3 regions of the Streptomyces sp. NPDC101110 genome follow, and region 1 is predicted to be linked to each of the others. Evidence: riboswitches for the same ligand, from Rfam matches in the RefSeq annotation. Region 1 holds a riboswitch; each other region holds the start of a gene.
The links. Region 1 has a riboswitch for cobalamin ahead of ACIQU3_RS22730 (energy-coupling factor ABC transporter permease). Riboswitches for the same ligand answer to the same signal wherever they lie in the genome.

Region 1 (6,256 bases):
GCCCAGCTCAGAGCGAGGTCGACGTCGTGGGTGGCCATCACCACCGTGGTGCCGGCGGCCCGGAGCCCGTCAAGGGTGGTGAGCAGCCGCTCCTGGCCTTCGGGGTCGAGGCCGGCCGTCGGCTCGTCCAGGACGAGGACGCGCGGCCGCATGGCGACCGCGCCGGCGATGGCGGTCCGTTTGCGCTGTCCGTAGGAGAGCAGATGCGTCGGCCGGTCGGCCAGGGCCGTGATGTCCAGGGCGGCCAGCGCCTCCGCCACCCGCGCCCGGACCTGTGTGTCGTCCAGGCCGAGGTTCAGCGGCCCGAACGACACGTCCTGCTCGACGGAGGCCGCGAACAACTGGTCGTCCGGGTCCTGCACGACCAGCTGCACGGTCGTCCGCAGCCGGGTCAGCCCCTTGCGGTCGTACGCCACCGGCCGCCCCTCGACCGTCAGGCTCCCCTCGTGCGGTTTCAGGCCGCCGCTCAGCAGCCGCATCAGCGTGGTCTTGCCGCTGCCGTTGCGGCCGAGCAGCGCGAGGGCACGGCCCTCGCGGATCTCGAAGTCGAGGCCGCTGAGCACGGCCGGGCCGTCCTCGTAGGCGAAGGACGCGCCCCGCAGGGCGACGAGGGCGGGCTCGCTCATGTCAGCGGCCTTTCCAGTACGAGGGTGAGGACGGCCAGCGCCGCGAGCAGCGCGCAACTGGCCGCCGTGAAGCGGACGGAGACCCGGGCCTCGGGCACCAGGACCCGCAGGGTGCCGTCGTAGCCGCGCCCGGCGAGCCCGGCCTGGAGCCGGGTGGCCCGGTCGAAGGCCCGGACGAACGCGGTGGCGCCGAGCCCGGCCAGGGACCGCCACTCCGCGGCCCGGCTGGTGTGCCCGAGCCGGGCCGCCTGGGCCTCCCGGATGCGGCGCACGGAGTCCAGCAGCAGAAAACTCATCCGGTACGTCACGAGCGCGACGTCGACGACCGGGGCGGGCACCCCGGCCCGGACCAGCCGGGGCAGCAGGTCGGACATGGGCGTGGTGAAGGCGAACAGCAGCACGCCCAGGGAGGCCGCCGAGGTCCGCAGCAGCAACTCCCCGGCCCGGACCGGCCCGTCGGCGGCGAAGGCGACGAATCCTCCCGGCCCGCCCACCTGGACGAGCAGCGTGAGCGCGCCCGTCACGCAGAACCCCAGCGGTACCCGGTAGGCCCGCCACAGCCGCCGCCCGGGCACACCGGCCGGACCCAGCAGCACCACCAGGGCCGTCAGGAGCACCAGGGCCGCGCCAGGCCAGGGCGGCAGGGAGATCGCGAGTACGGTGAGGCCGAGCCCGAGCACGGCCTTGTCCACGGGATGGCGGCGGCGCCAGCGACTGCCGTGCGCCGCCGCGTCGATCGGCAGCACCCGGGCTCAGTCCCGTCCCTCGGTGGACTTCCCGGCGGTACCGGACAGCGCGTCGTCGGAGTCCCGTTCCCGTGCCCGCTGCTCGCCCTGCCTGCGGCCCCGGCGCAGGCCGAAGTAGTAGGCGAGGACACCGGCGCCGAGAGCAGCTTGGAGGGAGAACAGCGCCGACTCGATCTCGCCGGACGGCGGCTCGTACAGCGGCGAGAACCACGGCTCGTAGTCCGGCTTCAGCTCGGTGATCGCCGTCTCGGCCTCGCCGTCGGCGCCCGTGAACGGCTCCTTCTTGTGGTCGCCGAGCCCGAGTGCCAGGGGCAGCACCGCGAGCGCGGCCACGGCGAGCAGCAGGATCAGGTTGATCTTCGTGTTCTTCTTCATCGGGCCGCCGCCTCGGTCTCGGTCTCGGTCCCGGTCCGCGCCTGCTTCCTGGCGACGAGCACGCCCAGCCGGGTCAGTTCACCCTTGCTGGACTGCACCAGCAGCCGCATCACGAGCACGGTCAGCAGGCCCTCGCTCACCGCGAGCGGGATCTGGGTGACGGCGAAGATGGAGCCGAACTTGCCGAGCGCGCCCAGGAATCCGCTGCCCGGGTCGGGGAACGCGAGCGCCAGCTGCACGCTGGTGACGCAGTAGGTGGACAGGTCGGCGACGAACGCGGCGAAGAACACCGCCACCATCAGCGGCGCGTTGGAACGCCGCAGCAGCTTGTACACGGCGTACCCGGCCCAGGGCCCGACGATCGCCATGGAGAAGACGTTGGCGCCGAGCGTGGTCAGGCCACCGTGCGCGAGCAGCAGCGCCTGGAAGAGCAGGGTGATGGTGCCCAGCACGGCCATGATGGGCGGCCGGAACAGGATGGCGCCCAGACCCGTGCCGGTGGGGTGCGAGCAACTGCCCGTGACGGAAGGGAGTTTGAGCGCGGACAGGACGAACGTGAAGGCGCCGGACGCACCGAGGAGCAGCGTGCTCTCGGGGTGCTCGCGTACTTCACGGGTGAGCGACCGGACCCCGTGGACGACGAACGGCGCCGACGCGACGCCCCAGGCGACCGCGTGCGCCGGAGGAAGGAAACCCTCGGCAATGTGCATGGCTCAGCAGACCCTCTCCAGCACCTCGTGGATGGTTGACGCGCCTTGGCCGGTCTCCTGGCTGACGGGTACCACCGCCCGGACTCCGCCTTCCCGGGTCACGAGGACCCAGTGGCTGCCCGTGAGGGCTGGAGCCGGACTTCCCGATTCACAGTGGCGAGGGCCGCACCGGCATCACACCGGATTTCCCGTTCACCAAGGCGTGGTGACAATAAGGCCGGGATAAGGGCGATGACAAGCCACCCAAGGGGCGCGCGAGGGGGCGCCCGTTCGCACACCGGCGCATCTCACGGCCGATCGAGGCGCACCGGGCAGGGCTCCGCCGCATGCCCTCGGGCGGCGTCAGCCGTCGTCTCCGCCGTCGTCGCTCTCCCCCTCTTCCCCGCCGTTGCGCGGCTTCTCCGGCTTCGGCTGCGCCGGCCCGCCGCCCTCCTCCTGTGTCGGAGCCGCCGCACTCGGCGCGGGCGCGGCAGGAGTCGGCGCAGAGAGCGAAGCGGACGGAGTGACATCGGCCACGGTGCCGGTGGCCGGGGTGTCGGCTGCCCCCGGCCCGCCCGCCGGGTCGGCCTGCTGATCGGCCTGCTGATCGGCCTGTTGGCCGGGGGAGCCGGGCGCGGCGGTGCCTTCGGGCACCGTGGCGGCCGGGCTGCTCGCCGTCGGGGAGGCGTCGGGCTCCGTGCCCTCCGTGGTCGTGTCGGGCGAGAACCAGCGCATGCCGAGGAGCATCGCCGCGAGGAAGAGGACCGCGGCGGCGGCCGTCGCGACCGCCGTGGACCGGTTGCCGGCACCGCCGCGCCCGCGCGTGCGGCCCGAACGCCCCGTCCGGGCGGCCCGGGCCGCGGTGCGGTGACCCGTGGTCGCGGGCAGCGCGTACGTGGTCGGACTGCCGGTCTCGGCGGCGGCGTACGGGTCCGGCCCTGCGGGCTTCGCCGTGGACGTGGTCGTGGGCCGCGGCGGTGGGGAGACCTCCGGCAGCGGCTCGGGCAGGCCTCGCCAGGCTCCCCCGGCGAACCACTCGGCGGCCTGCTGGGCGGTGGGCCGTTCCTCGGGCTGCTTGGCGAGCAGTCCGAGGAGATAGTTCTCGAACGCCGGCGGAAGCCCGGCGACCCCCAGCTCGCGGGGCGGCACGGGAGCCGAGTCGAGGTGCTGGTGGAGCAGGGCGACGGCGGTGTCGGCCTCGAACGGCGGGCGTCCGCTGAGGAGCTGGTAGAGCACGCAGCCCAGGGAGTACATGTCGGACGCCGGCCCCGCGGGCTTGCCCAGGGCCCGCTCGGGCGCTAGGTAGAGGCCGGTGCCGATGATCTGCCCGGTGGCGGTGAGCGCGGCGCCGGGGTCGTCGAGGAACCGCGCGATGCCGAAGTCACCGATCTTCAGCGTGCCGGCCGCGTCCAGCAGCAGGTTGGCGGGTTTGACGTCCCGGTGCACGATGCCCTGCGCGTGCGCGGCGGCGAGCCCCGCGGACGCCTGCGCGGCGAGACGGGCCACCCGCTCGGCGGGCAGCGCGCCGGAACCGGCCAGCACCCCGGCGAGGCTGTCGCCCTCGACCAGTTCCATCACCAGGTACAGCCGGTTGTCGTACTCGCCGAAGTCCAGGACACCCACGACGTTGGGGTGGTTGAGACGTCCGGCGGTCTGAGCCTCCAGACGGAACCGGGAGGTCGCCGTGGGGTCGGTGTCCTGGGGCAGCAGCAGCTTGAGGGCCACCGCTCTGGCGAGCGTGGTGTCGTAGGCACGCCAGACCTCTCCCATTCCACCGCGCCCGATCTCAACATCCAGCCGGTAGCGGCCCGCTAGCAGCACTCGTCCTCGTCTCATGCGTATGGGAAGGTCATAGCCGCAGGCCGAACTCCCCGCTTCCGCACCGGGATTGGTGGGGGGCGCCGCAGCCGACCCAGGATACTGGCGCGGCGTGACCACCGAGTTCCGCGGCGGTGTCCCCGGAGGGTGCCGGAAGGGAATTCCGGTGCCGGTCGAGTCGCCCGCCGGGGTGACCCACGGCGTGCCCGGTCGCCGCCGGGGACCGGAGCCGTGTCAGGCCGAGGCGTCCGCGCCCTTTCCGCGGCGCGGCAACAGCGCCACCGCCAGGGCCGGTACGGCCGCGAGGACCAGCCACGGCAGGGCGGCGGGCAGGCCCGTGTCGAGCAGGAGACCGGTGGCCGCGCTCCCGGCCAGGACGATCAGCCCGGAGACGGACGACAGAGCACCGGTGTAGAGCCCGAGCCGGCCCTCCTCGGCGAGGTCGGGCACCCACGCCCGGGCGGCGGGCACGACGAGCATCTGCCCGACGGTGAGCAAGATCACGAAGCCCGCGGCCGGGAGCAGCCCGGCGGTGCCCGTCCAGCCGGCGGGCCGCGCCGCGGCCACCACCGCGAAGCCCGAGGCGATCAGCCACAGCCCCGCCGCCATGGAGCGGCGCAGGTCCAACCGGTCGCCCGCCCAGCGGGTCACCGGCAGCTGGGTGAACACCACCAGCACCGACGACAGCGCGAAGAGCCAGGACAGCGGCGCCTGGGAGCCCGCCGCGCGCTGCACCTCGTCCGGCAGCGCCAGGTACAGCTGGTTGTAGGCGAGCAGATAGGTGCCGTACGCGCAGCACAGGGCGAGGAAGCGGCGGTCGCGCAGCAGGACGCGGACCCCGCCCCGCTCCCGGACGCGGATCCGGCCCGGTATGTGCTGCGGCATCAGCCACAGGTGCCCGGCCAGGACGAGCACGAAGACTCCGGCACCGGCCAGGCACGCGGTGCGGAAGTCGACGGCGAGCAGCAGCGCGCCGAGCAACGGCCCCACGAACGCCCCTGCCTGTCCCGCCACACTGAACAGGGCGAGGACCCGGGTGCGTGAGCCGTGCCCCTCCTCCTCCCACACGACCGCCTGGCGGGCCACCTCGGACTCCACGGCGGGTGAGAAGAGCGCGGCGGCGAAACCGATCACCAGCACCGCGCCGATCACGGTGTGGCCCGTCCGGGCGAAGCCGAGCCACGCGAAACCGGCGATCCGCAGGGCGCAGCCCGCGAGGACGACCGGCCGCACCCCGAACCGGTCGACGAGCCAGCCTCCGACCACGAACAGCCCCTGCTGGCTGAAGGTGCGCAGCCCGAGCACGAACCCGACCAGCCAGCCCGCCATGCCGATCGCGGTGCCGAGGTGCTCGGCCAGGAAGGGCAGGACGGCGTAGAAGCCGATGTTGAAGGCGAGCTGGGTGAGGACCAGCAGCCGCAGCAGCGGCGACAGTTCCTTCCAGAGCCGCCGGGTGCTCTCGCGGCTTCCGGCGCGGATCGTACGGGCGTCTTTGCGGGCCGGCACCCGGGAGACGGGCTCGGTCATCGTTCGTCTGTCTGTGAGGCGGAAACGGGAGTCAGGAGGTTGTCGGGGCGTCCCGGGGACCGCCGCGGGTCCGGCACGGCCTGCATCACCGGCGGCACGGCCGGGCCGGGGGGCCGCCTGCGCCGCCCGGGCAGTCGTACACCGCCCGCGGCTGTCACCGCGAGTGCCCCGAGCAGGGCGAGTGCGGCGGCCGGGAAGAGGACGGCCCAGGGAGCCCGTTCGGCGTAGGGCTGATTCTCGGCGAGCAGCAGACCCCACTCGGGGGAGGGCGGCTGGGCGCCCAGTCCGAGGAAGCCGAGCGCGGCAAGACCCAGCGCGATGCCCGGGAGCCGGAGCAGGGCGTGCCGGAGGACCGGGGGCACGACGGCGGGCAGCAGTTCGTGCCGGAGCACGTACCGGCGGCCGGCGCCCAGTGCCCGGGTGGCGGTCAGATGGACGGTCGCCCGCTCCTGCCGCAGCAGCGCGGAGGTGTGCG
Region 2 (6,256 bases), on a different contig from region 1:
CGCCTGCCGGTTGCCGCCGGTCAGCAGGGCCCACACCGGCGTACCGCCGAGTTCCAGGGTCCGCACGAGCAGGTCTCCGACGAGCAGCACCCGCAGGTTCGTCGTGTCGGAGTCCGACGCGTGCACCTGGACGCGGGTCAGGCCCCGGCGGGCCGGGGCGGCGTCGACCGGCTCACGGGTTCGGGCGTCGATGATGCGCAGCACGAGGCGAGCGTAGGCGGGCGGACGGGCCCGCGCGGGCAGGCCCGGCCTTTTCCGGCCGCCGTGGCGCGATCGGGGACCAGCCGGGGTGCAGTGGGTGTCCTCTCCATCAGACCCACGTGCCGAGGTACCCGCCGTCGGTCTCCACTCCCTCAGGCCGACGTGCCGACGTACCCGCCGTCGGTCTCCACTCCCTCAGGCCGACGTGCCGAGGTACCGCACATGGGGCCGCCCGTCGGGCCCTTCCCGGCTGACGGCGGCCCGCACCCCGTACACCTCGGCGATGAGCTCCGCGGTGAGGACCTCGTCCGGAGTGCCTCCCGCCACGACCCGCCCCGCGTTCAGCACCAGGACGCGATCGCAGTACATCGCCGCGAGGTTGAGGTCGTGCAGGGCGACGACGGTCGTCACCGGCAGGGCCGTGACCAGGGCGAGCAGGTCGAGCTGGTGGTGGATGTCGAGGTGGTTGGTGGGTTCGTCGAGGAGGAGTTCACGGGGTTCCTGCGCGAGTGCGCGGGCGATCTGCACCCGCTGGCGTTCGCCGCCCGAGAGGGTGTGCCAGAGCCGGCCGGCCCGGTCGGCGAGGCCCGTGCGCTCCAGGGCCGCGCGCACCGCCCGTTCATCGTCGGCCGAGGCGGGCGTCCAGGCGCGGCGGTGCGGGACACGGCCCAGCCGAACGACGTCCTCCACCGTCAACTCGACCTGCGTGTCCGACTGTTGCTCGACGACTGCGAGGCGGCGCGCGACCGTGCGGCGGGGCAGGTCGGCCAGCGGGGTGCCGTCCAGGGTGATGACTCCGGAGGTCGGTGTGAGCAGCCCGGCCAGCAGCCGCAGCAGCGTGGACTTTCCGGATCCGTTGGGTCCGAGCACGCCGACCGTGGATCCGGTCTCCGGTGCGAGGTCGACACCGTCCAGAAGGAGACGCCCGTCGGCGCGGCGGCTGACCCGGTCGGCCCGCAGCCCCACCGCCGTGGCCGCCGCGCCACTCGCCGCGCCCTCCGCGCCCCTCGCCGCGCCCTCCGCGCCCCTCGCCGCGCCCTCCGCATCCACCGATGTCTCCGCGCCGCTCATCGCGCCCTCCTCGTCCGGTACAGCACCGCCACGAACGCCGGCACCCCGATCAGCGACGTCACGACACCCACCGGAACCTCCTGCGGATCGAGGACGGTACGGGCCAGGGTGTCCACCCACACCAGGAAGACCGCTCCCGCGAGGGCGGTGACCGGCAGCAGCCGCGCGTGTCCGGGACCGGTCAGGGCCCGGGCCGCGTGCGGCAGGACCAGTCCGACGAAGCCGATCGCCCCGGCCGAGCTGACCAGCGCGGCCGTGAGCAGGGCGGTGACGCACAGCAGCACCAGGCGGGTGCGGGCGACGGACACGCCGAGCGCGGCGGCGGCGTCCTGCCCGAAGGCGAAGGCGTCGAGAGTGCGGGCGTACGACAGACACACCACCAGCGCCACCGCCAGCACGGCCAGGCACACCCGGACGTCGGTCCAGCCGGCGCCGCCGAGCGAGCCGAGCAGCCAGAACAGCACGCCACGGGTGGTCTCGGCATCGGCGGAGGTCAGCACGATGAAGGAGGTGAGCGCGGAGAAGAGCTGCATGGCGGCGACGCCCGCGAGGACGACCCGGTCGGTGGTGCCGCCGAGGGTGTGGCTGAGCAGCAGCACCAGCGCGAACGACAGCAGGGCGCCGAGGAACGCCCCCGCGGACACCGGGAGGGCACCGCCGCCCACGCCGAGTACGACGACGAGCACCGCTCCGGTGGAGGCGCCCGAGGACACCCCGAGCACGAAGGGGTCGGCCAGCGGGTTGCGCAACAGCGACTGCATCACCGCCCCGCACACGGCGAGTCCGGCCCCGCACACGGCCGCGAGCAGGGTGCGCGGCAGCCGCAGCTGCCAGACGATGCCGTCCCGGATCGGCGTCAGCTCCGAGCTGCCGAGGCCGAGATGGGCGGCCACGACGGACCACACGTCCGCGACGCCGATGTCGGCGGGGCCGATGGTGATGGCCACAGCGAGGGAGACGACGAGCGCGACGGTCCCGGCGGTGCCCAGCGCGAGTCCCGCCCGGCGCCGGGGCCCGGTCCCGGCGGCCGGCAGCCCCTGGGCGGTCACTTCACCAGTCCGAACCGGCGCAGCCCTGCGGCCACCTGTTCCACACCCTCGACGGTGCGGATGGTCGGGTTCATGGCCTGCCCGCTCAGCAGCACGTACCGCTTGTGCCGGACGGCTTCCATGTTCCTGGTGACCGGGTTGGACTCCAGGAAGGCGATCTTCTTCGCGGCCGACTCGGCCGTCTGGGACTTGCGGGTCAGATCGCCGATGACGAGGACGTCGGGGTCACGGTCGGCGACCGTCTCCCAGTTGACCTGAGGCCACTCCTCGTGGGTGTCGTCGAAGACGTTCTTCGCGCCGAGGGCACGGGTGATGATGCCGGGCGCTCCGCAGCAGCCCGCCATGTAGGGCGACTCGGAGTTCGCGAACCAGTACAGGAGGGTGACGTCGGAGGCGTCGACGCCAGCCGTCGCCTTCTTCATCCGCTGCCGGAGGGATTCCACGAGTTCGTCGCCGCGCTCCCGCACACCGAAGACGGTCGCGAGGTCGTGGACTTCGCCGTAGACGGTGTCCATGCCCAGCGTCTTGTCGCGTGCGCCGTCCCCGCCGCCCGAGTTGTCCTTGCCGACGCAGTCGGACGGGGAGACGTAGGTGGGGACGCCGAGTTTCTCGAACTGCTCGCGGGTGGCGACGCCGCCCTTGCCGAGGGTGGAGACGAAGGACGCGGCGACGAAGTCGGGCTCGGTGTCAAGGACGCGTTCGAAGGACGGGTTGTCGTCGGCGATGCGCGGCACCGTCGCGTTCGCCTTCGCCAGTCCCTTCATCACGGGGTCGGTCCAGGTGGCCGTGCCCGCGAGCCGGTCGGCGAGACCGAGGGAGAGCAGGATCTCGGTGGTGCCCTGGTTCAGGGACACGGCGTGCCGCGGCGGGGCTGTGACGCGGACCTCGTGCCCGCAGTCGGTGAGCGTGACGGCGGCCTTCGCGTCGGTGGACGGGCCGCCGCCGCAGCCGGTCAGAAGCAGGGAGCCGGCCGCGAGCAGGGCGGCGGCACGGGCGGGTCGGGCGAGGGGCACGAAAACCAGTCCTCAGTCGTCGAGGGCTCGATCGCGGAGCCCGGTCGTACGGTGCTCCCCCGCCGCGCGCGGCCGCGGGGGCCGCCAGCAGGTCTTCGGACTCGGGTTCACCCGGGTCGGGGCGCCTTCCCGGACGTCCGCGAGTCGGTCCAGTGGCCGAGGCCCCGCCCGTCCCCCTCACCGCTGCGCGTCAGTTCCGGATTCGCACCGGATTCCCTGACCCACGTACATGGGTTCGACTGGCCCCGGCAAGCTATCACGGGGGTCGTCCGGGGAATCACCGCGCGCTCGCCGCCGTTGACGGGGAGAGCAGTTCGTCCACGACTTTTGAGGAGGCCGCCGGTGTACGGCGACGAGGCAACGGTCCGCAGGATCCTCACCGAGCTCGGCGACACCTGGGCCGTGGTGGGCCTGTCGTCGAACCGGCAGCGAGCGGCGTACGGCGTCGCCGCCGTCCTCCAGCGCTTCGGCAAGCGCGTCGTGCCGGTGCATCCGAAGGCGGAGACGGTGCACGGGGAGAAGGGTTACGCGAGCCTGGCGGACATCCCCTTCGACGTGGATGTCGTCGACGTGTTCGTGAACAGCGACCTCGCCGGAGCGGTCGCGGACGAGGCGGTCGCCAAGGGTGCGAAGGGCGTCTGGTTCCAGCTCGGCGTGATCGACGAGGCGGCGTACGACCGGACCCGTGCGGCGGGCCTGGAGATGGTGATGGACCGTTGCCCGGCCATCGAGATCCCACGGCTGCCTCATCACCGCGTACAGGAATCCTGAAGCGTTTCCCGGGAAACACCCGCAGCCGGTCAAGGCTCCGCGCGCTGGTGCCCGGGATTCGGCGTCCCTGTCCGGGGAGATCGAGCGGCGCATCGAGGAGGTGGCTGTCACGGAGGTCCCGGTCCACTGAGACCGGCCTCCATGATTGGCGCATGCCCCACGCCTCCCCACCTCTCGACTCCGGCGCCCCGCAACGCTTCCCAGTCGTCGTCGTGGGCGCCGGTCCGGCCGGTCTGACCGTCGGCAACATTCTGCGGGCCGCGTCCGTGGACTGCCTGGTGCTGGAGGCGGAGACTCGCGAGTTCATCGAACAGCGGCCACGCGCCGGGATCATCGAGGAATGGGCGGTACGGGGCCTGGAGAAGCGGGGCCTCGCCCGGAACCTCCTGGACCGCGCGGAACTGCACACCGCGTGCGAGTTCCGCTTCGACGGGCAGCGCTACCGGTTCCCCTACGGAGAACTGACGGGCAGCCACCACTTCGTCTATCCGCAGCCGTTGCTGGTGACGGACCTGGTGCACGAGTACGCCGACGTCCGCGGCGGCGAGATCCGCTTCGGCGTCCGGAACGTGGCGCTGCACGACATCGACAGCGACCGGCCGTCGGTGTCGTACACCTGCCCCGAGACGGGTGAACGCCGGTTCGTGCACTGCGACTTCGTCGCCGGGTGCGACGGCGCGCGCGGCGCGACGCGGGCCGCACTCCCTCCCGAGCGGGTGCAAATCGCGCGGCACGACTACGGGATCGGCTGGCTGGCCCTGCTCGCCGAGGCGCCGCCGTCCTCCGACTGTGTACTGTTCGGCTGCCACGCGCGCGGGTTCGCCGGCCAGATGCCCCGCAGCCCGGAGGTGACCTGCTATTACCTCCAGTGCCCGCCGGGCGACGACCCGGACAACTGGCCGCACGAGCGCGTCTGGTCGGAGCTCCGGCAGCGGCTGGGGGCGGCCGGCGTGCCCGCGCCGACCGAAGGGCGGCTGATCGAGAAGCGTGTGCTCGACATGCACGACTACGTGGTCGAGCCGATGGTGCACGGCCGGCTCCACCTCGCCGGGGACGCGGCCCATCTGGTCGCCCCCATCGCGGCGAAGGGCATGAATCTCGCCCTGCACGACGCCTTCCTGCTCGGGGACGCCCTGGTGGCCCGGCTGACCACCGGCGACGACAGCGGCCTCGGCGGCTACGCGCAGGCGTGCCTGCGGCGCGTGTGGGACTACCAGGAGTTCTCGCAGTGGCTGTCCGAGGTGTACCACGGCACGGCGGCCGGTGACCCGTTCCGTGCGGGCACCGCGCTCGCCCGGATGCGCCGCCTGTTCACCTCGCCCGCCGCGGCCGCCGCCTTCGCCGAGCAGTACCTCGGGACCGCGGCGCGCTACTGACTCAGTCGTGCGGCGGGCGGTCGCTGAGCCGGTGGTCGGCCACGTTCAGCGCCTCGTCGACCAGGCGGCGCAGATGGCCGTCGCGCAGTGAGTAGATCACCCGGCGGCCCTCCTTGCGCGTGTCGACCAGGCCCGCGAGGCGCAGTCGCGCCAGATGCTGGCTGACCGCCGGCCTGGCCGCCCCGCACACCTCCGTGAGGGTCGTGACGTCGGCCTCTCCCCCGGTCAGCGCGTGCAGCAGGGCGAGCCGGGTGCGGTCACCCAGCAGGGCCAGCAGTTCGGCGGCGAGTGCGAACTGCTCCTCGCCGGGGCTGCGCGGATGCGCATCGTGCGCAGATGACAGGTGCATGCGTGCGCTCATACGCACATAATGGCGCCACGGCACGGGTACGTCCACTCCCGCGCGCACCGGAAGGGGAACCACGTGAGCGAACGGCACGAGCACACCCACTCCCAACGACTCGACCACGGACACGAGCACGGGGACGGGGGCGAAGACGGGCACGGGCCCGGACACCGGCAGGGACACGGACATGACCACGGGCATGGGCATGGGCATGACCACGAGCACGGACATGACCACGGCCACCGTCACGGACTGCTTCACCGGGTGGGTCACCTCCTCGCGCCGCACTCCCACGAGTCGGCCGACAAGGTCGACTCCGCCCTGGAGTCCTCGGCCCGCGGGATGCGGGCGCTGTGGGTCTCGCTCGCCGTGCTCGGTGTGACGGCACTGGCCCAGGCGGTCGTCGTGGCCGTGTCGGGATCGGTGGCG
Region 3 (6,256 bases), on a different contig from region 1:
ACCCGGTTCGGCGGCCAGCGCGTCCACGTCGGTGAAGTTGGACATCAGCGGCACGGCGCAGACCGCGACGCGCAACACGTCCTGCCCGACGGGCGGGGCGACGACGGACTCCCGCACCGCTCCCCGCAGGGAGACGCGCAGTCCGTCCTCCTCGTCGATCCCGAGCCCGTGCCGGAACGGCAGCACGCCGTACGTCTTCCGCCCGGTGAGCCCGTGCAGCATGTCCAGGCCCGGCTCCAGCAGGGAGACGTCCCCGCGGAACTTGTTGACGAGGAACCCGGCGACACACGCCTGGTCCTCGGGCGACAGCAGCGCCACCGTCCCGAAGAACGAGGCGAACACCCCGCCCCGGTCGATGTCGCCGACGACGAGCACGGGCAGCCCGGCGTTCCGGGCGATGCCCATGTTCACGATGTCCGTCCGCCGCAGATTGATCTCGGCGGGAGAACCGGCCCCCTCACAGATCACCGCGTCATACGTGCCCCGCAACTGCTCCAGACAGTCCAGCACCGTCCCGAGCAGCCGCTGCTGCCGGCCGCCGTGGTAGCCGCGCGCGCTCATCTCTCCGACCGGCTTGCCCAGCAGTACGACCTGACTGCTCTGCTCGCTGCCGGGCTTGAGCAGCACCGGGTTCATCAGCGCGGTCGGCTCGACGCGGCAGGCCTGCGCCTGCATGGCCTGTGCCCGCCCGATCTCGGCCCCCTCCGTCGTCACGAAGGAGTTCAGGGACATGTTCTGCGCCTTGAAGGGCGCGACCTTGACGCCTCGGCGCACCAGCCACCGGCAGATCCCGGCGGTCACGACGCTCTTGCCGGCGTCGGAGGTGGTACCGGCGACGAGAAGCCCACCGCTCATGTCATTTCCCCCTCTTCAGCGACCGCGCGCCCTTGAGCGACGGCGCACTCCCGAGCGAGTGCGCGCTCCTGAACAACCGCGCACTCGTCAGCAACCGCGCGCCCGCGCACACCCCGAACGCGAGCCACGTCACGCGCTTCGACAGCCGCACGGCCCGTTCGACGTCCTGCGTGCCGACCGCACGCCCCTGCGTGTTCAGCACGGGCCGGTGCTCCACCCGCCCGCCGTACGAGAGCGTCCCGCCGAGCCGCACCCCGAGCGCCCCCGCGAACGAGGCTTCCACGGGTCCGGCGTTGGGACTCGGATGTTTTGCCGCATCGGCCCGCCAGGCCCGCACGGCGCCCCGCGGATCCGGTCCGGCCAGGGCGGCGAGCACGGCGGTCAGCCGCGCTCCCGGCCACCCCGCGAGGTCGTCCAGCCGCGCGGAGGCCCACCCGTAGCGGCGGTACCGGGCCGACTTGTGCCCGACCATCGCGTCCAGGGTGTTGACGGCCCGGAAGCCCAGCAGCCCCGGCACCCCACCGACGGCGCCCCACACCAGCGCCCCCACCACCGCGTCGGAGGTGTTCTCGGCGACGGACTCGACCACGGCCCGGGCCATGCCGTCGGCGTCGAGAGCCTGCGGATCCCGGCCGCACAGGTGCGGCAGCCGGGCCCGGGCCGCCTCGATGTCCCCGGACTCCAGGGCCTGCCCGATGGCCCGTGCTTCCCGGGCGAGTGATGTCCCCCCGACGACGGCCCAGGTGGCGGCACCGGTCAGCGCTACGGAGGCGACGGAGGAGGTGCGCACGGCACGTGCGGCGACGGACCCGAGGGCGGCGGCCCCTCCGGCACACACTGCGGTGTGCAGCGCGCCCCACCCGCGGTGGTCCCGCCACAGCACCCGTTCCACGGCACCCGCGGCCCGCCCGAACGCGGCGACCGGATGCCCCCGGCGAGGATCACCGAGCAGCAGGTCACCGATCAGACCGGCGGCGGCGCCGTACGCGAAGACGCGACTGGCACCCATGGGCTCAGCCGGCCAGGAGGGCGGGCAGGGGTGGGGTGGTGAACCTCGATCGGCAGCCGCGCATGGCGATATGTGTCCTCACTCAGGGTGTCCACGCCCTGGTTCGACGAGATCGGCGGTGAGAGTTCCTGGCTCCCGGGGATTGCTACCCCGGTGACAGTGGCGGGACCGCGCCGGACTTTCACCGGCTTCCTCTCCTGCCGCCGTACTGGCCCCGGCAGTCCACCACGGCCGGGAACGGCCGTCAACTTGCCGTTGACCTGCGAGGGGAGAGTGTGGAGAACCCCACATCCCCCCTGCCCCACACGACGACCGGGCGGCACGGGACCTCAAGTCCCGTGCCGCCCGGCGGACACGATGTGCGCTGCGGTGCTCAGGCCACGATCAGATAGATCCCGTACCCGACGGCCGCCGCACACGCCGCGAAACACGCGTACGCGCCGGTGACCGCGAGGCTCGCGGACCCGCCCTCCGCCACCGCCCGCTCGCGGCGCGAGAGACCGGTGATGCCGAGGGTGAACAGTCCGACGAGGGCCACGGTGACCACGAGGCTGACGCCGAAGACGGAGCCGAGGGCCGCCCAGTCGATCTTCATATCGGAAACTCTTCCTTGTAACCGGGGGTCAGACCGTGGTGGTCGTGGTCGGCGTGCGCTCGGCGGTGGCCTGCGACGGGAACGCGGGGACCGGGTCCTCGGACGCCGTGGCCGATCCGCTCGCCGGGGGCGGCGTCACCGCGGCGATCGCCGTGGTGATCACGCCCGCGGGCTCCTCGGTCTCGATGCCGGTGTCGTTGACGTTGGTGTGGTCTACCACCTCGCGCCGCGACAGCTTCCAGATCGCCGCACTGGAGGCGACGAGGAAGACGGCCACCACGGCGGTGCCCCAGCTGCCGAAGCCGGTGACGTGCTCGGCGAGAGCGCCCACCAGGGCCGCCGCCGGCAGCGTCAGACCCCACGCGACGAACATCCGCGTCGCGGTGGACCAGCGGACCACGCCGCCCTTGCGGCCGAGACCGGCACCCATCACCGAACCGGACACGGAGTGCGTCGTGGAGAGGGAGAAACCGAGGTGCGAGGAGGCCAGGATGACCGTGGCCGCGGAGGTCTGGGCGGCGAACCCCTGCTGCGGCTGGAGGTCGGTCAGCCCCTTGCCCATGGTGCGGATGATGCGCCAGCCGCCCAGGTAGGTGCCGAGCGCGATGGCGAGACCCGCCGAGAGGATGACCCACATGGGCGGGTCCGAGTCGGGCGCCACGGCGCCACCGGCGACCAGGGCCAGGGTGATGACACCCATGGTCTTCTGCGCGTCGTTGGTGCCGTGGGCCAGGGAGACCAGGCCCGCGGAGGCGATCTGGCCGGCCCGGTAACCCTTCTTGGACGCCTTGCCGTCGGCCTTGCTGCCGAGGGAGTAGGTCAGCCGCGTGGCGAGCATCGCCGCGATGCCCGCGACCAGCGGGGCGGCGATCGCCGGGATCAGCACCTTGGTGACCAGCACGTCCCCGTGCACCGCGCCGACGCCCGCCGAGGCGATCGTGGCACCGATCAGACCGCCCATGAGGGCGTGGGAGGAGCTGGAGGGCAGACCGACGAGCCAGGTCAGCAGGTTCCAGAGGATCGCGCCGACCAGGGCGGCGAAGATGACCTCGGGACGGATGCCGGCCTCGTCGACGAGGCCCTTGGAGATCGTGTTGGCGACTTCGACCGACAGGAAGGCGCCGACCAGGTTGAGGACCGCGGACATGGCCACCGCAACCTTGGGCTTCATGGCGCCCGTGGAAATGGTCGTGGCCATCGCATTCGCGGTGTCGTGGAAACCGTTCGTGAAATCGAACGCGAGTGCGGTTACCACCACAATCGCGAGGATCAGCGAGAAGCTTTCCATTTACCCAGGCAATCGTTCGAGGTTGTTGGCTCGATGAACGTAGGGAACCTGAGTGAACGGAAGATGAACTGGGAGGGGCGCAGGGGTGACCGCAACAGGGGGTCGGCGTTCCGCCCCGACACGGCCGCCCGGCTCCCAGCCCGCCGGGCACCACGGGCGTTCCGTTTCACCCGGACGAGTGGCCCTTCGGGCGGATCCCGGTCACCCGGCAGGGTGCCGCCGCGGTTGTGTACGAAGCACGCCCCCGAAGTCCCCCGCCCCGCAGCGCTCCGGGGCCCCGCCTGGCAGGATCGCGGCATGGCTGAGCGGCGGGGCGACGAGCGGGGCACGGCGGACGTGCCGGGGGACGAGGCGGGTGCGGGGGAGCCGCACCGCAGGACAGCGCGCCCGGAGGAGGCACGCGCCTGGGACGACCTCGTCGCGACGGCCCGCCGGACGGTGTCGGAGGGGCTCGTCGTCGGCACGTCCGGCAACGTCTCGGTCCGCGTCGGGGACACCGTCCTGGTCACCCCGTCGGGCGTTCCCTACGACCTGCTGAGGCCCGAGGACGTGACGGGCGTCGGCCTGGACGGCCGGCAGGTCCTCGGCACGCTCGTCCCGACCAGCGAGCTGCCCATGCATCTCGCCGTCTACCGCACGACCGGCGCCCTGGCCGTCGTCCACACCCACGCCGTGCACGCCACGGCGGTCTCGACGCTCGTGACCGAGCTGCCGCTGATCCACTACATGGCCGCCGCGCTCGGCGGCCCCGTCCGCGTCGCCCCCTACGCCACCTACGGCAGCGACGAGTTGGCCGAGAACATGCTCCACGCCCTCACCGGCCGTTCCGGCTGCCTGCTCCAGAACCACGGCACCCTCACCCACGGCACCACCCTCGCCCAGGCGTACGACCGCACCGCCCAGCTGGAGTGGATGTGCCGTCTGTGGCTCACCGCCTCCTCGGTGCCCGGCCTGACCCCGAGCCTGCTGTCCGGCGAGCAGCTGACGGAGGTGGCGGAGCGCCTGCGCGGCTACGGCCAGCGCGGCTGAGCCGCCCCACGCCGCGCCGGCGCCACCCCGCCGCTCCCTCCCACTGGTCGCCCGGCCGATCCGCCGGGACACTTGAAGGCGTGCGCACTGTCAAAGCGACGGCCGCTGCCGTCACCGCCGTGATCGGGGCCGGTGCCGCCGCGGTGGCCGCCGGCCGGCTCGCCAGCGACGCCGCGCTCAAGGCACCCCCCGGCAGGCCCCTGCCCACCGAGCCCCGGCTCACCGTGCACGGCACCGCCCCCGGGCAGATCAGCCTCACCCGGGACCTCGCCGCCCTGCGCCCCGGCCGCTACGGCCTCTCCGGCGACGGCTCCCACGCCGTCGTCGGCCCCGTCCTGACCGGCGTCCGGCACCCCGCCGACACCGTCGTGCGCCGCCTGGAGAGCGTCACCCACGGCACGCTGGAATCCGGCGACAAGGTCTGGCTCACGCCGAACGTGTACGTCGGCAACCCCGGCACCGCCCTCGGACTCGAACACGCCGACGTCGACGTCCCCGGCGAACTCGGCTCCCTGCCCGCGTGGTTCGTACCGGGCAAGCGGGACACCTGGGTGATCGCCGTGCACGGTCTGGGCACCACCCGGGAACTCGCCATGAACGTCATGGGGTTCCTGCACCGCAGCCACGTCCCGGTGCTCGCCCTCGCCTACCGCGGCGACCTGGGCGCACCGCGCTCGCCCGACGGGCTGAACCACCTCGGCGAGACCGAGTGGCGCGACCTCGACGCGGCGATCCGCTACGCCGTGCGCTACGGCGCACGGCAGGTCGTCCTGCACGGCTGGTCCACCGGCGCCACCATGGCCCTGCGCGCCGCCGCGCACTCGGGGCTGCGCGACCGCGTCGCCGGGCTCGTCCTCGACTCCCCGGTGCTCAGCTGGGAGACCACCCTGCGCGCCCTCGCCTCGGCCCGCCGCACCCCCGGCGCGCTGCTGCCCCTCGCGGTCCGCGCCGCCCAGGGCCGCACCGGACTGACCGGCGAACGGGCCGCGGGCACGGACCCGTCCCACGGACTGCGCGTCCCGGCTCTGCTCTTCCACGGACCGGACGACACCGTCGCCCCCTGGCAGCCCTCGCGCCGGCTCGCCGACGCCCGCCCCGACATGGTCGCCCTGCGCACCGTGGCCGGCGCCCCGCACGGTGCCCTGTGGAACGCCGACCCGGAGGCCTACGAGGAGGCGCTCCGGCGCTTTCTGACGCCGTTGATGTGACTCCGCCGCGGCACGCCCTGCGCGCACCTCCTCGCCGCGGTGTCCCGCACCCTTCGTTCACGCCCCCTTCGCCCGGTCGCAACCCCGTCCCCATCCCGCCCGCGGCGGACCGGTCGCCACCATTCCGTTTAGTGTCGTACCACTGGCTTGTTCCCGGCCCTCGACCACTCCCGCGGGCCGGTGCGTTGGCCATCCCCGTCGCCCCCCGTGACATTCCGTTTGGGTTTTCGGACCGTCAACCGGAAGACTGCACCCGTGACGTCCCGTATCCC

Region 2: another riboswitch for cobalamin. It lies ahead of ACIQU3_RS24885 (ABC transporter substrate-binding protein); the one in region 1 lies ahead of ACIQU3_RS22730 (energy-coupling factor ABC transporter permease).
Region 3: another riboswitch for cobalamin. It lies ahead of ACIQU3_RS23330 (cobalamin biosynthesis protein); the one in region 1 lies ahead of ACIQU3_RS22730 (energy-coupling factor ABC transporter permease).

The regions. Positions count from the first base shown of each region.
Region 1 covers NZ_JBIVZM010000009.1:263,653-269,908, forward strand. The annotation lists gene ACIQU3_RS22715 (energy-coupling factor ABC transporter ATP-binding protein) at 1-626, opposite strand, end outside; gene cbiQ (cobalt ECF transporter T component CbiQ) at 623-1,372, opposite strand; gene ACIQU3_RS22725 (energy-coupling factor ABC transporter substrate-binding protein) at 1,379-1,747, opposite strand; gene ACIQU3_RS22730 (energy-coupling factor ABC transporter permease) at 1,744-2,457, opposite strand; cobalamin riboswitch at 2,487-2,672, opposite strand; gene ACIQU3_RS22735 (serine/threonine-protein kinase) at 2,800-4,257, opposite strand; gene ACIQU3_RS22740 (MDR family MFS transporter) at 4,489-5,781, opposite strand; gene ACIQU3_RS22745 (ABC transporter permease subunit) at 5,778-6,256, opposite strand, start outside.
Region 2 covers NZ_JBIVZM010000011.1:67,576-73,831, reverse strand. The annotation lists gene ACIQU3_RS24900 (hypothetical protein) at 1-204, opposite strand, end outside; gene ACIQU3_RS24895 (ABC transporter ATP-binding protein) at 397-1,272, opposite strand; gene ACIQU3_RS24890 (FecCD family ABC transporter permease) at 1,269-2,321, opposite strand; gene ACIQU3_RS24885 (ABC transporter substrate-binding protein) at 2,318-3,334, opposite strand; cobalamin riboswitch at 3,403-3,593, opposite strand; gene ACIQU3_RS24880 (CoA-binding protein) at 3,677-4,105, shown strand; gene ACIQU3_RS24875 (4-hydroxybenzoate 3-monooxygenase) at 4,258-5,481, shown strand; gene ACIQU3_RS24870 (ArsR/SmtB family transcription factor) at 5,483-5,842, opposite strand; gene ACIQU3_RS24865 (cation diffusion facilitator family transporter) at 5,852-6,256, shown strand, end outside.
Region 3 covers NZ_JBIVZM010000010.1:54,008-60,263, reverse strand. The annotation lists gene ACIQU3_RS23335 (cobyric acid synthase) at 1-855, opposite strand, end outside; gene ACIQU3_RS23330 (cobalamin biosynthesis protein) at 857-1,864, opposite strand; cobalamin riboswitch at 1,965-2,098, opposite strand; gene ACIQU3_RS23325 (hypothetical protein) at 2,238-2,459, opposite strand; gene ACIQU3_RS23320 (anion permease) at 2,488-3,747, opposite strand; gene ACIQU3_RS23315 (class II aldolase/adducin family protein) at 4,045-4,776, shown strand; gene ACIQU3_RS23310 (alpha/beta hydrolase family protein) at 4,857-5,984, shown strand; gene ACIQU3_RS23305 (hypothetical protein) at 6,240-6,256, shown strand, end outside.